DNA from 4 places in the Guptibacillus hwajinpoensis genome. Region 1 is predicted to be linked to each of the others. Evidence: predicted binding sites of a transcription regulator. Region 1 holds the regulator's gene; each other region holds the start of a gene.
What was found. The regulator LexA, encoded in region 1, represses DNA repair genes until DNA is damaged. The targets are predictions, from matches to a motif close to CGAACATATGTTCG.
Positions count from the first base shown of each region.

Region 1 (3,140 bases):
AAACTGAAAGACTTTCCAATGATTCGTGAATCTCTGGTTCAGTTAAAGGTAAAGCAAGAAATTGAAGTGAGCGCAGTGTTTACGGCTATTTCACAATACGAGTGTGTCGTGAATAAAGACCCTGATTGTCTGGTTGAAGATGAAGCATTAAACAGATTGCTTATTGCGCTTGTAAAGAAAGAGTCGGGAACAAGCTGTCCATTTTGCTCACGAGGCAATTGAAATGCATGGTGGGAATGGGTATATAGAAGACTTTGTGACACCAAGACTTCTTCGAGATGCGCAGGTTCTAACGGTTTGGGAAGGGACCGCAAATATACTCGGCCCAGAGGTTTTGCGGTTAATTCATAAATATGAGGTTCTTCACATCTTCATCAATAAAATGAAGAACGAACTAGATCAGCTTCCTATAGAGTCGGAGAGGCAACACCGGTTTATGAGGCGATCAACAAATTTGAAAAGAAGATCGAACAACTTCTAGAGATGAATAAACAAGCGCAGTCCTACCATTCCAAACGAGTAGCTAAATGGCTGACAGACATTTTTGAGAGCACCATTGCTTTAAAGGACGTAGCAGTAGGCGGTGAAAGAAAGTGAGCGATCGCAACGGTTTTTCTTGATGCTACATGGAGCACTGAAACCTACAAGCTTACGGAGTTACCTTTAACGTATTTTGATATAATTATTGAGTGTACAGATCGAATTTCGCCTATTAAATCACATTCGTAAGTAGTTAGTCTTCATTTGAAATTAGCAATGACTATTGAAGCCCCCCTTATCACTAGGAGAAGGGGGGCTTCAATAGCTTTAAAAGGCCTGGCGCTGACCAAGATAAGTAAGGAGCGGGGGTGTGACCCTGAGCTAATTTTAATCTTTCAGCGATTGTCTAACTGTAAATGTGATCATTAGCAATACATATAAAATTTTTCCTATTCATGATAGTAATCGAATGAAAAAAAGAAGCGCAAGCAGCGCTTCTAGTGAATCGAACGAAATACTCCAACCACTTTACCAAGAATGGAAACAGAATCGAGAATGATCGGTTCCATTGAAGAGTTCTCTGGTTGTAGACGGAAGTAATTACTTTCTTTAAAAAATCGCTTCACGGTAGCTTCACCGTCATCCGTCATCGCAACAACAATATCTCCGTTGTTCGCAGTCGGCTGCTGTTTCACAATAACCATATCACCGTTATAGATACCAGCCTCGATCATACTGTCCCCTTCAATAACAAGAATAAAAGTATGCTCTTCATCTTGTGCAAATTGTTCTGGGAGCGGGAAGTATTCTTCCACATTTTCAATCGCAGTGATGGGTTGTCCTGCTGTAACTTTACCAATAACAGGGACGTTCACTGTGTGCTGACGTGGGATATCAACCGCTTCATCAAGTCCTAATACTTCGATCGCTCTTGGTTTCGTAGGGTCTCTTCGAATGTAACCTTTCTTCTCGAGCCTTGCCAGATGGCCGTGGACGGTTGAACTTGAGGCAAGTCCGACAGCTTCTCCAATTTCTCTTACGGATGGTGGGTAACCTTTTTGCTTCACTTCGACTTTTATAAAGTCCAGAATGTCCTGCTGACGCTTTGATAGTTTCATATTTCTGGCACCTCGTTCCAATCTATCTATTTGTTAGTAGTATACCAGAATTTTTGTTCGCATACAAACATAAGTTCGAAAAAAACGTTGACACGAACAGAGGTTCTGGTATACTGAAAGCAGAACAAATATTCGCATATGGGGTGATCGGGATGAGAAAGCAAGCTGGGGGCTTGTCTGGAATTGATTTTCTTGTCATTATATCTTTTGTAGCTGTGTTGATTATTGTGTTCGTATCTTTGCGAACGGCTGCAGCTGAGGACTACAATCGTTATACTAAGGTCGAATTGGAGCATGGTGATACTGTTTTGGAAATTGCGGAAGAATATCGAACCGCTCACGAGATGTCTAACAAGAAGTTTGTCAGTTGGGTAGAGGAAGCCAATCGCATTAATGCCAATCGAATCACAGCAGGAGATACTCTCATCATCCCTGTTGAAGCAAACGCTACGGCGCTTGGAGGTATAGAGTAAAGAATGAACGCAATTATTTATTGCCGGGTTAGTACGAAAAAAGAGGCACAGGAGTCCTCGCTCGCCAGGCAAAAAGAAGAGCTTGAGAAATTTGCAGTACAATCGGGATTTACAGTTTATAAGTTAATTGAAGAAAAGCACAGCGGCTATGACATTGACCGCGATGGGATACTTGAGGTGCTTGACTTATTGAAAGAAGGTAGTGCTGAAGCACTATTGATCCAGGATGAAACAAGACTTGGAAGAGGAAATGCCAAAATTGCACTTTTACACGCTGTTCATAAATACGGTGGAACAATTTATAGCGTCAATCAAAATGGGGAACTTCAACTATCAGAAGCAGACTCAATGGTGCTTGAAATTGTAAGTATCGTGGAGGAATTTCAGCGCAAGCTTCATAACCTGAAAATTAAGCGCGGTATGGATAAGGCCGTCAGAGACGGGTATCGGCCAGAGCGTAACCTGAGTCACCAGCATCATGGAGGACGGGGTCGAGTGGAGGTCCCGATCGAGGAAATTGTGAATCTCAGGCATCGCGGACTGACGTTTAATGAAATAGCTGCGACGTTAAAAGGCTTTGGTCATCATGCCTCTAAAGCTACCGTACATAGACGCTATAAGGAATATGTTGACGAACAAAAGGAGAAGCACTAAACTTGTCTATGATTAAAATATGCGATAGCATAAATGGTACAAGATGTAGTAAAGGAGCTAGGTTCTATGCTTTCTCAAGATAAAATCCAAAGAATTAACGAGCTCTCTCGTAAATCGAAAGAATCCTCTTTAACAGTTGCTGAGAAAAAAGAGCAAAAGGATCTTCGACAAGAATATTTGAAGAGTCTTCGTTCTTCCTTTGAAAATCAGCTTCACTCAATTAAAGTGGTTGATAAAGAGGGATCAGATGTTACACCTGAAAAACTAAAGGAAAGTAAGAAAAACCGTCCTTTCCTTCAGTAGTAAATAGCCTAATTTTGCGAATTGCAAAATTAGGCTATTTTTATGGTTGCAATTTTTAAAATATTCGTTATACTGTACTATAACAAGACATACTAATATAAAAAACGGAAAG
Region 1 is NZ_CP156674.1:378,664-381,803, reverse strand. Features, by position in the region: partial or broken gene ABFG93_RS01935 (acyl-CoA dehydrogenase family protein) at 1-729, shown strand, start outside; gene lexA (transcriptional repressor LexA) at 978-1,598, opposite strand; gene yneA (cell division suppressor protein YneA) at 1,751-2,071, shown strand; gene ABFG93_RS01920 (YneB family resolvase-like protein) at 2,075-2,725, shown strand; gene ABFG93_RS01915 (DUF896 domain-containing protein) at 2,792-3,028, shown strand.

Region 2 (3,140 bases), 900 kb from region 1:
TTCACTCTATCGGAATTTACCGATGATAAAAAAGAATAAGGTAAGCAGTATGCTTACGACAATAGATGTAACGATTGGAAAGAAAAACGTTGTGTTTCCTTTCTTAATAACAATATCTCCTGGCAATTTCCCAATAAAGGACCAGAGAATTCCTATAAGGAGAAATGCAATTCCAAGGACAATAAATAGCTTGGATATGCCCATCGTTAATCAGGCACCTCCATACCAAAATGATCATAAACGAGATGAGTAACCATTCTACCACGTGGCGTACGCTGTAAAAAACCGATTTGAAGAAGATACGGTTCATACACGTCTTCGATGGTATGACTTTCTTCCCCAATTGTAGCGGCAATCGTATCAACACCCACCGGGCCGCCGCGAAACTTTTCAATAATAGAAAGGAGAAGCTTATGATCAATGTGATCCAGACCTAGAGGATCGACCTGCATCATTTCTAAAGCCTGTGAGGCAAGTTCAAGTGAAATAATGCCATCCCCTTTTACTTGAGCAAAGTCTCTTACTCTTTTAAGTAATCGGTTCGCAATTCGCGGTGTTCCCCGAGACCTTCTCGCAAGTTCTACTGCTGCCGCTTGTTCCATCTCAACTTCAAATATATCTGCTGTTCGCATTAGAATCATCTGCAACTCATCTTCAAGATAGTATTCGAGTCTACTGAGAACGCCAAAGCGATCTCTTAGAGGGGCTGTTAACAGACCGGCCCGTGTTGTAGCACCAATCAATGTAAATGGAGGAAGGTCCAGTCTCACAGAGCGAGCCGTCTCCCCCTTCCCAATCACAATATCAAGACAATAATCTTCCATCGCAGGATATAGAACTTCTTCTACACTCCTCGGCAAGCGATGAATCTCATCAATAAAAAGGACATCGCCTGGTTCTAGTGCTGTCAGGATGGCCGCAAGATCACCCGGACGTTCAATGGCGGGACCTGACGTTGTTCTAAGATTGACTTCCATTTCATTTGCGATAATGGCAGAAAGGGTTGTTTTTCCAAGACCAGGAGGACCGTAAAGAAGCACATGATCCAGTGGCTCATTTCGCATTTTGGCTGCTTCAATAAAAACTTCAAGGTTACGCTTAACCTTTTCCTGTCCGATGTACTGACTTAAACGCTGAGGACGGAGGCTATATTCTACGGAAGAGTCATCGCTGAGCTGCTCACCTGATAGAATTCGATCTTCCACGTTGCTCCCTCCTTATTGCTTCAGCATAAGCTGAAGTGCCTTTTTAATATATTGATCTGTGGTAAGAACCTCAGCATCAAGCTGTGGCTTGATTTTCTTAATTTCACGCTCAGCATATCCGAGTGCTTTCAGGGCTTCTATCGCTTCGCTAAGCTCATGAACACCTTCTGCTTGCGTTTCCTCCACAGCAAAAAGTCCTACTTCAGAAGCGCCAAAACCTTTTAATTTCCCTTTCAAATCAAGAATTATCTGCCGCGCTGTTTTCTTACCAACGCCAGGAAACTTTGTTAGAAACTTCTCATCTTCCATTTCAATCGCACTGACTACCTTATCAGGTTCACCAGTCGCCAGGATTGCAAGCGCCCCCTTAGGACCAATCCCAGAAACGTTCAACAATTTTTCAAACAAAAGACGCTCTTCCCGTGTCGGAAAACCGTAAAGTGCAATCAGATCTTCTCTTACATAATGATGCGTGAAAATCTGAATCGATTGATTTCGGTATTTCTGAAACGCAAAAGCGTTTCCACAATAGATTTTATACCCAATCGCATTTGACTCAACTACGATATACTCTGTATCAATATACTCAACCGTACCTTTAACATATTCAATCAAAGCTTCTCTCTCCCCTGTACATACGAACGTGTATTTCTATCTCTCCATTCTACCACAGGGTTAACGAAAAGCGTAGACGAGCGTTTGGAAACGGAGATATTGGAATTCTTGAATGGGAACACGCTTTTGTGTTCCTATGAAAGAGTGAAATATCGGAGTTTCTGCGAGTCGTGGAGCGGTGGGGCCAGGCACTGACCTGACCCCTCTCGCACTTGAACAATACACAAAAAACCTGTCCTATCGGACAGGTTGCGCTGTTTTCACTTTATAAAACGATTGAAGCATATCCTCGAACTGATACCAGGATTCAACAGGAATCCCGTCCATGAGCTGATCGCGTCTTTTGCTTTCTAATCTTCCAACGTCAATTTGAAAAAATGTTTGAATGACTTTCTTATCTGAAGGGTTTCCATCGAAGATTGTTATGATTCCATCCTTAGTTAATCCGAAGTACCCGTTCTCCTTACTAGCAGGAGAGATATCCTCAATATTTTTCTCGAAAATCATTCGACCCTCTTCTTGATCCACGAGTTGCCAGTCCATATACTGACTCCAGAAGTCTTCCATTGCCCAGATGGTTTCATAAACCGTTTGGTCTACAGATATGCCATCCGCGTAATTTGTTCTTAGAATGACTTCAACTTCAAGAGGGGCGTTCACACTAATTTGCGACCGGGTAACCTTTTCCGATTGCTGCAATCCTTCGTAAGCTAATCCAGAAGCTTCTCCATAAGTTAAGAAAAGCGCTAAACAGAGGATCAGATAAACGTTTTTCATCACGCCTTTATCCCCTTTCTTCCATATTAAAGAAGTTTATTTTGTTAGCGTAACCTACTTATGGATAACTATTCAGCTTAAATTTGATCATAAACATGATCGCTTATTTCTGCATTATGATACACTTCCTGTACATCATCATTATACTCAAGCATGTCAATCAGCTTCAGCATTTTTAAACCATCGCTATCTTCAAGTGGAGCGTAAGTTTCTGGAACCATCGTCACCTCAGCTGAAGAAAATTGAAGGCCGCTTTTCTCGAGTCCATCTTTTACTTCCTGAAACTCTTCTGGACTTGTATAGATTTCAAAGGAGTCCTCATTCGTTATCATTTCCTCTCCCCCAACTTCAATCACTTGAAGCAGTAGCTCCTCTTCATCGCTCTCATTTTCTAAACGCTCAATAACAAGCAACCCTTTCCGATTGAACATAAAGGAAACGCACCCATTTTCACCCATGTTCCCATTGTTCTTACTAAACGCATGACGAATGTCGGCTGCTGCTCGATTTTTATTATCGGTTAGTAGCTGCACCATAACCGCG
Region 2 is NZ_CP156674.1:3,543,127-3,546,266, reverse strand. Features, by position in the region: gene ABFG93_RS18230 (DUF2905 domain-containing protein) at 7-204, opposite strand; gene ruvB (Holliday junction branch migration DNA helicase RuvB) at 207-1,205, opposite strand; gene ruvA (Holliday junction branch migration protein RuvA) at 1,218-1,820, opposite strand; gene ABFG93_RS18215 (BofC C-terminal domain-containing protein) at 2,058-2,597, opposite strand; gene ABFG93_RS18210 (YebC/PmpR family DNA-binding transcriptional regulator) at 2,675-3,140, opposite strand, start outside.
Region 2: the regulator LexA is predicted to act here: its motif matches at 1,844-1,857, upstream of ruvA (Holliday junction branch migration protein RuvA).

Region 3 (3,140 bases), 610 kb from region 1:
ATTTGCAGCATCGTAAGTAAAAATACCGTCACCTCTTGTTGTGTCCTTTAAATAGTAAGTAGAGGAAGAAAGAAGTGTGTTAAACGTTTTTGGATCACCAAGGACGCCCGTTCCTGTGCCTGTTGTGATCGTTCCAGTTACGTTACCACCACCGCCTGGCTTACCGACTCCTTCTTTCTTTGCCTCATGGAGCGCGTTGAAGCTAGTGAGAACCTCTCCGCTTGTTGCATCAATTATGTATTGCCAGTTTCCTGGTTCTGGCGAAAGGAAGTTAAGCGTCACATGATAGGCATAGCTTGCAGATTCACCTTCTGAATAGACGACAAGAGTGGACTCTGGCTTTTGTTCATAGTCAGGTGTAAAGCCAAGATCCGTTTCAGCTTTTTGAATGGCGTCCTGTTTTTTGAATTTCGTTGCTTTCTTAAGCTCTTTCTTCGATCCGAGATCTGGAATAACAGTACCTGAAACAGCTGTTAGTACGCCATCTTTATCAACATGGACTGTTTGAGTTGACCCATAAACCGGTGTGTCTTCATACAACTGCTGCAAACGAAAGACTGTGAATCCAAGCTCGTCTTTCTCGGTGGATAAAATATCGAAGGATTCTTGTGCGGTTGATCCGCTAAATTGATACAGGCTTTTTTGATCATTAAGGTAATCGAATAAAATTTCTTTCGGATTCTTAGAAGTAGCCTTCGTCAGCTTCCCTGAAACAAAAGAAGGTGTGCCTGCTTCTTTATTGATGTTTGAATTGTCAGCTGCGAATGACGATGTCGGAGCGAGCATGCTGCTCACCAATCCTACGGATAATCCAATCGATAGTAAGTTCTTCTTTCTCATTCCTTTTCCCCTCTCGTGATTAAGATGAGATTACTTTATCACGAGAAGTTAAAAATTCAAACTATTTAAATAATTTTGATAAATGAGACCTATACGTTTGGATACGTAACTGGTTCGTTATTACTGTAAAACAAAAAACCACATGATTCAAAAGGCTCAGGTGGTTATGTATTCATAAACAAGATCGTGAACAATCATATGGAAGGGAGTTTCGTTTTGCTCGTTTTTCCTTTCAAGTGAATGAAGGATAATATGGTGGATTTCTTCTTCTGTCAGCGGAATAAGTGATACATCTCCAAAATAATCTTCCAACGTTTTTATAACTAATTTTCTTGTGAATGTTATGGATTCCAAGCGCCATTCCCCTCTCTAGCTTCCTGGATACTTTAGCGAATCAATCTTTTGGCGTCAAGATGTTTTAAGACTGGAAGAAAGTACTTATTGAAAACAGAACGTATATTCGAGTAAAATACGGGTATAGATAAAAGAGAACAAATGTTCTTGTTTAACTTATGAAAGGGGTGGTGTAGATGGATTATTCAAAATTTAAAAAGAAAACGATTTTGTGTATTGATATGAAAAGCTTTTATGCAAGTTGCTCTGCAGTAGCAATGGGGCTTGATCCGCTTACATGTCATCTGGCTGTTGTAGGTGACACAGAACGGAAGGGGAGCGTTGTGCTTGCAGCTTCACCTGCCTTAAAAAGAGACTTTGGTATTCGAACAGGTAGTAGGTTGTTTGAAATTCCTGATGACGAAAGAATTCATATTGTAAATGCGAGAATGGCCTCGTATTTAAAACAGTCTATGGAAATTACGAAGCTGTTTCATCGGTATGTGCCATCTGAGTGTATCCATACGTACAGTGTTGACGAATCGTTTCTTCAGATCGATGGAACAGAAAAGCTCTGGGGGAGCAAGTTTGAAGTAGCGAAGAAAATTAAAGACGAGATCAGCGAGACGTTCGGACTGCCCTGTGCGATTGGGATTGGTCCAAATTTACTGATGGCGAAGCTTTGTCTGGATCTTGAGGCGAAAAAAAGTGGTATTGCAGAGTGGACGTACGATGATATTGAGAAGAAGCTCTGGTCACTTGAACCGCTTAGCAGAATGTGGGGGATTGGTCCCCGAGTAGAGCGCACGCTGAACCGGATGGGCATCAGGAACGTGAAGCAGCTTGCGAATTATCCTTTGCATCTGCTTGAGCAGAAGTTTGGAATTATGGGGAATCAACTCTATCACCATGCATGGGGAATAGACCTTTCGGAAATGGGTGCTCCCATTATGCAGGGGCAGATCAGCTTCGGAAAAAGCCAAATTTTATTACGTGACTATCATGATCCCAAGGAAGTTAAACACGTGATTCTTGAAATGAGTGAAGAGGTAGCAAGACGGGCGAGGCGTGCGGGGAAGGCGGGACGCACCATCAGTCTTGGTATTGGTTACAGCAAGGATGAAGGAGGGGGAGGGTTTCATCGGTCAAAAAGCATTGATAGCCCAACATCCATTACACTTGAAGTTTATGGAGCGTGTTTAAAGCTTTTTGAACAGTTCTATGAGCGAAGAACCGTTCGGAAAATTTCCATTAGCCTTTCTAACATTTGTGATGATGAAGAAGTGCAGCTGGATCTCTTTAACGAAAAACGACCGAAACAGCACGACCTTGGATATGTAATGGATTCAATCAGAGAGAAATACGGTTCAGATGCGCTGCTGCGCGCGGTTTCCTATACAAAGGGAGGTACAGCACTGCATAGAAGTAAACTTGTCGGAGGTCACAAAGCGTAGAAAGGAGTTGCTGGCACGTGATTCGCGATCGTGGAAATATTAAATGGACGTCAATGATGTTACCAGAGCATGTGAAAGAGCTGAGAGGTTGGAAGGCGGCAGAACGAAAAGAAGATAAACCAGTATTGGATGAACAGAAAATAGAAGAGATAAATGAAGTGATTTGTGAAGCGATGGCGTTTCATCGCCCGCTATATTTTTATTATTTTAAAGACGGTGAAACCTATGTTATACATGGCTATGTTCATTATTTCGATCAGCTTAACCGTGAGTTTCGCATTATTGATGACACTGAGAAGAAAAGAAGGATTCCACTAACAGATCTTGTTCATGTGGAAGCGAGGTAGAATGGTAGTACTCCCCATGAAGAGAAAAGTTTTTCATTCGTAAAACCGGGTAAAATAGGTATAAACCAAAATCCGGAGTGAGATAAGAGATGTTATTAGCTGAGCACCTTAACCATTACAAAGAAAACATTAAAGGCATTGACATTCACTATGAGTATTATAAAAA
Region 3 is NZ_CP156674.1:3,827,587-3,830,726, forward strand. Features, by position in the region: gene ABFG93_RS19790 (M4 family metallopeptidase) at 1-840, opposite strand, end outside; gene ABFG93_RS19795 (YqzH family protein) at 997-1,194, opposite strand; gene ABFG93_RS19800 (DNA polymerase thumb domain-containing protein) at 1,371-2,627, shown strand; gene ABFG93_RS19805 (YolD-like family protein) at 2,645-2,974, shown strand; gene ABFG93_RS19810 (alpha/beta fold hydrolase) at 3,064-3,140, shown strand, end outside.
Region 3: the regulator LexA is predicted to act here: its motif matches at 1,290-1,303, upstream of ABFG93_RS19800 (DNA polymerase thumb domain-containing protein).

Region 4 (3,140 bases), 1.6 Mb from region 1:
CTTCCTTATCAGCATCCAATATGGTCACGAGTGACACTTCAGGAATATCAAGTCCTTCTCTAAGTAAATTAATGCCTACTAGAACGTCAAATACACCCAACCGTAAATCACGAATGATTTCAATTCGTTCAAGAGTCTTAATTTCAGAGTGCAGGTAACGTACCTTTACCCCCATTTCGAGTAAGTAATCTGTTAAGTCCTCAGACATCTTTTTAGTCAGGGTTGTGACAAGAACCCGTTCATTCCGCTCTGATCTTTTATTAATTTCATCAAGAAGGTCGTCAATCTGCCCTTCAATCGGACGAATTTCAATCGTCGGATCAAGAAGACCTGTTGGACGGATAATTTGTTCAACGACTCTTGTAGAATGTTCTTCTTCATAAGGACCTGGTGTTGCAGAAACATACACAAACTGATGCGCTTTTTCCTCAAACTCTTCAAAACGCAGCGGTCGATTATCTTTTGCAGAAGGGAGTCTAAAACCATGGTCTACAAGTACACCTTTCCTTGCCTGGTCACCATTGTACATCCCTCTTACCTGCGGAAGTGTAACATGTGACTCATCGACCATGATTAGAAAGTCTTCTGGAAAATAATCCATCAATGTATATGGAGTTGCCCCCGCATCCCGTAATGTCAAATGCCTGGAGTAGTTTTCAATGCCTGAACAGAATCCCATTTCAGCCATCATTTCAACATCATACCTTGTTCGCTGCTCAAGGCGCTGTGCTTCAAGCAACTTGCCTTCATTGTTTAACACTTTAAGACGTTCTTCTAGTTCAGCCTCGATTCGTTGAATCGCAAGTTTTAGCTTCTCTTCACGGGTTACGAAGTGGGAAGCCGGGAAGATTGCGACATGTTCACGCTCACCTAGAATTTCACCTGTCAGCGAATTCACTTCTGTAATGCGATCAATTTCATCACCGAAAAACTCGACCCGAATACAGTGTTCATCACGAGAAGCTGGGAAAATTTCAACAACATCACCCCGTACTCGAAATGTACCGCGCGTGAAATTAATATCATTCCTGGCATACTGAACGTCGACCATGTCACGGAGCAATTGGTCTCGATCTTTTTCCATCCCTTTTCGAAGAGAAACAACCAGACTTTTGTACTCTTCAGGATTACCGAGACCGTATATGCATGAAACACTTGCTACAATAATGACATCGTTACGTTCAAATAAACTCGATGTAGCGGAGTGGCGAAGCTTATCAATCTCGTCATTGATACTTGCATCTTTCTCAATGAACGTATCTGAATGTGGAATGTACGCTTCAGGCTGATAATAATCGTAATAGCTAACGAAGTATTCAACTGCGTTATTCGGAAAGTACTCTTTAAATTCACTGTATAGTTGTCCAGCAAGTGTCTTGTTATGTGCGATAATGAGCGTTGGTTTATTAACTTCCTGAATGACGTTTGACATTGTGAAGGTTTTACCCGTCCCTGTTGCTCCAAGCAGCGTCTGGTGGCGCTCCTTGCTTCGAACACCTTCAACAAGTTTTTTTATCGCCTCAGGTTGATCTCCCTCTGGCTCATAATCCGATACCAATTCAAACTTTCTTTCCACCATCTTCGCCTCCGTTCCTTTAATCTCTAACATTTATTATAGCATAGATAAAGGTCAAATCTTCAAATAAAGCGAACTGATATTCCCATATTTTTTGCTATTCTCATCTCACATACAAGAAAAAATAACTGATTCACATGTACTAACTATGTAAGCTTCCAGACGATCCTAATTGATCAAATAGAATACCATTATTGCCATTTCCCTACTTCATCCATTCTTAATCTGTTCAGCTGGTAGCACAGATTAATCTTCTATCTCATTTACCAGTATAGAACGAAAAAGAAGCGCCTATTCTTTTCAGAACAGCGCTACTTCATCTTTTTCTTATTTTGTTTTTGCGTTTTCTTAGAAAAATAGAATCCAATAAGGGAAGATACAATGGTTAAAATAATTAAATATATCGGGTGATCAATTCCACCGAATACAGCCCACATAAACAGAAGCGTTAACCCAAAGCTTACATAAGTATTATATGTAACACGTGTAAACACGACCATAATAATCGCAGGTATCAACAAAGCTGCTAAAATTTCTTGCATAATAATGAAGTTCCCCTCTCTAAGCACTCTCCCTCCATCTTACAACAAAGAGGGAGAAGAATGCTATGATGACCAAGTAAAACACATTAATTACTTATCATAATCATAAGAGGGGAAATTCTTTGTATTTGTATCCCACGGTTTAGGCGTACCAAATTCTCGTGCTAGCTTTCTACTCTCGCCTTTTCTGCCTTTACGAAGCTCTTTTCGTTCTTCAGCCGTTTCATTCAAAAATTGTTCCTCTTCTGTTTCAGGGTAAACACCTGGTACTTCTACCGGATTCCCTTCTTCGTCAAGAGCTACAAATGTGAGAAGAGCTGTTGCACATACATGGCGCTCACCTGTGAACATTTTCTCAGCAATAGCTTTCACAAATACTTCCATAGACGTTTTATGAGTCCAGGTTACCATTGACTCAAGACACACAATGTCTCCCTGATGAATCGGGTGAAGAAAATCAACCGAATCTGTGGAAGCTGTTACACAGGGTCTTCTTGAATGACGTGTGGCTGAAATTAACGCCACATCATCAATAAACGCCATTAGTTGGCCACCAAATAATGTTCCATGAATATTCGTATGAGTTGGATTGACGACTGTTGCTTTCGCCGTTCGAGAATCATTAGTTGATTTCAACGTTCCATTCTCTAAAACTTGCTCCATTATAATCACCTTTTCTTTCTTTTTCAAAAACTAAATTACTATGAGTATAAAGTGAAACTTCCATCAGAGGGGGATTTGCTTCATCCCCCTCTGATGGTTAGTTGAACCAATCGGACCTTTAGGGGCAGTTGACCCCCACCTAAACGTCTCGATTGATTTACATTTTGAGGTGGGGGTTTTACTGCCCCTTAAGGCTGGGATAAAACAGGCGATTTAGCTTGATACGCTATATTTAAATCCTCGTTCACTGATTCTTGTAATTGGATAGTTACTGGATCCGGCAAGCATCATGAGAACATCGTATAAAGAAGATGTTGAGATCGTTATTCCATAATGCTTTTCAAGCTGATCAGATAAAT
Region 4 is NZ_CP156674.1:2,866,507-2,869,646, reverse strand. Features, by position in the region: gene uvrB (excinuclease ABC subunit UvrB) at 1-1,576, opposite strand, end outside; gene ABFG93_RS14830 (DUF2198 family protein) at 1,888-2,118, opposite strand; gene ABFG93_RS14825 (acyl-CoA thioesterase) at 2,209-2,781, opposite strand; gene ABFG93_RS14820 (hypothetical protein) at 2,995-3,140, opposite strand, start outside.
Region 4: the regulator LexA is predicted to act here: its motif matches at 1,649-1,662, upstream of uvrB (excinuclease ABC subunit UvrB).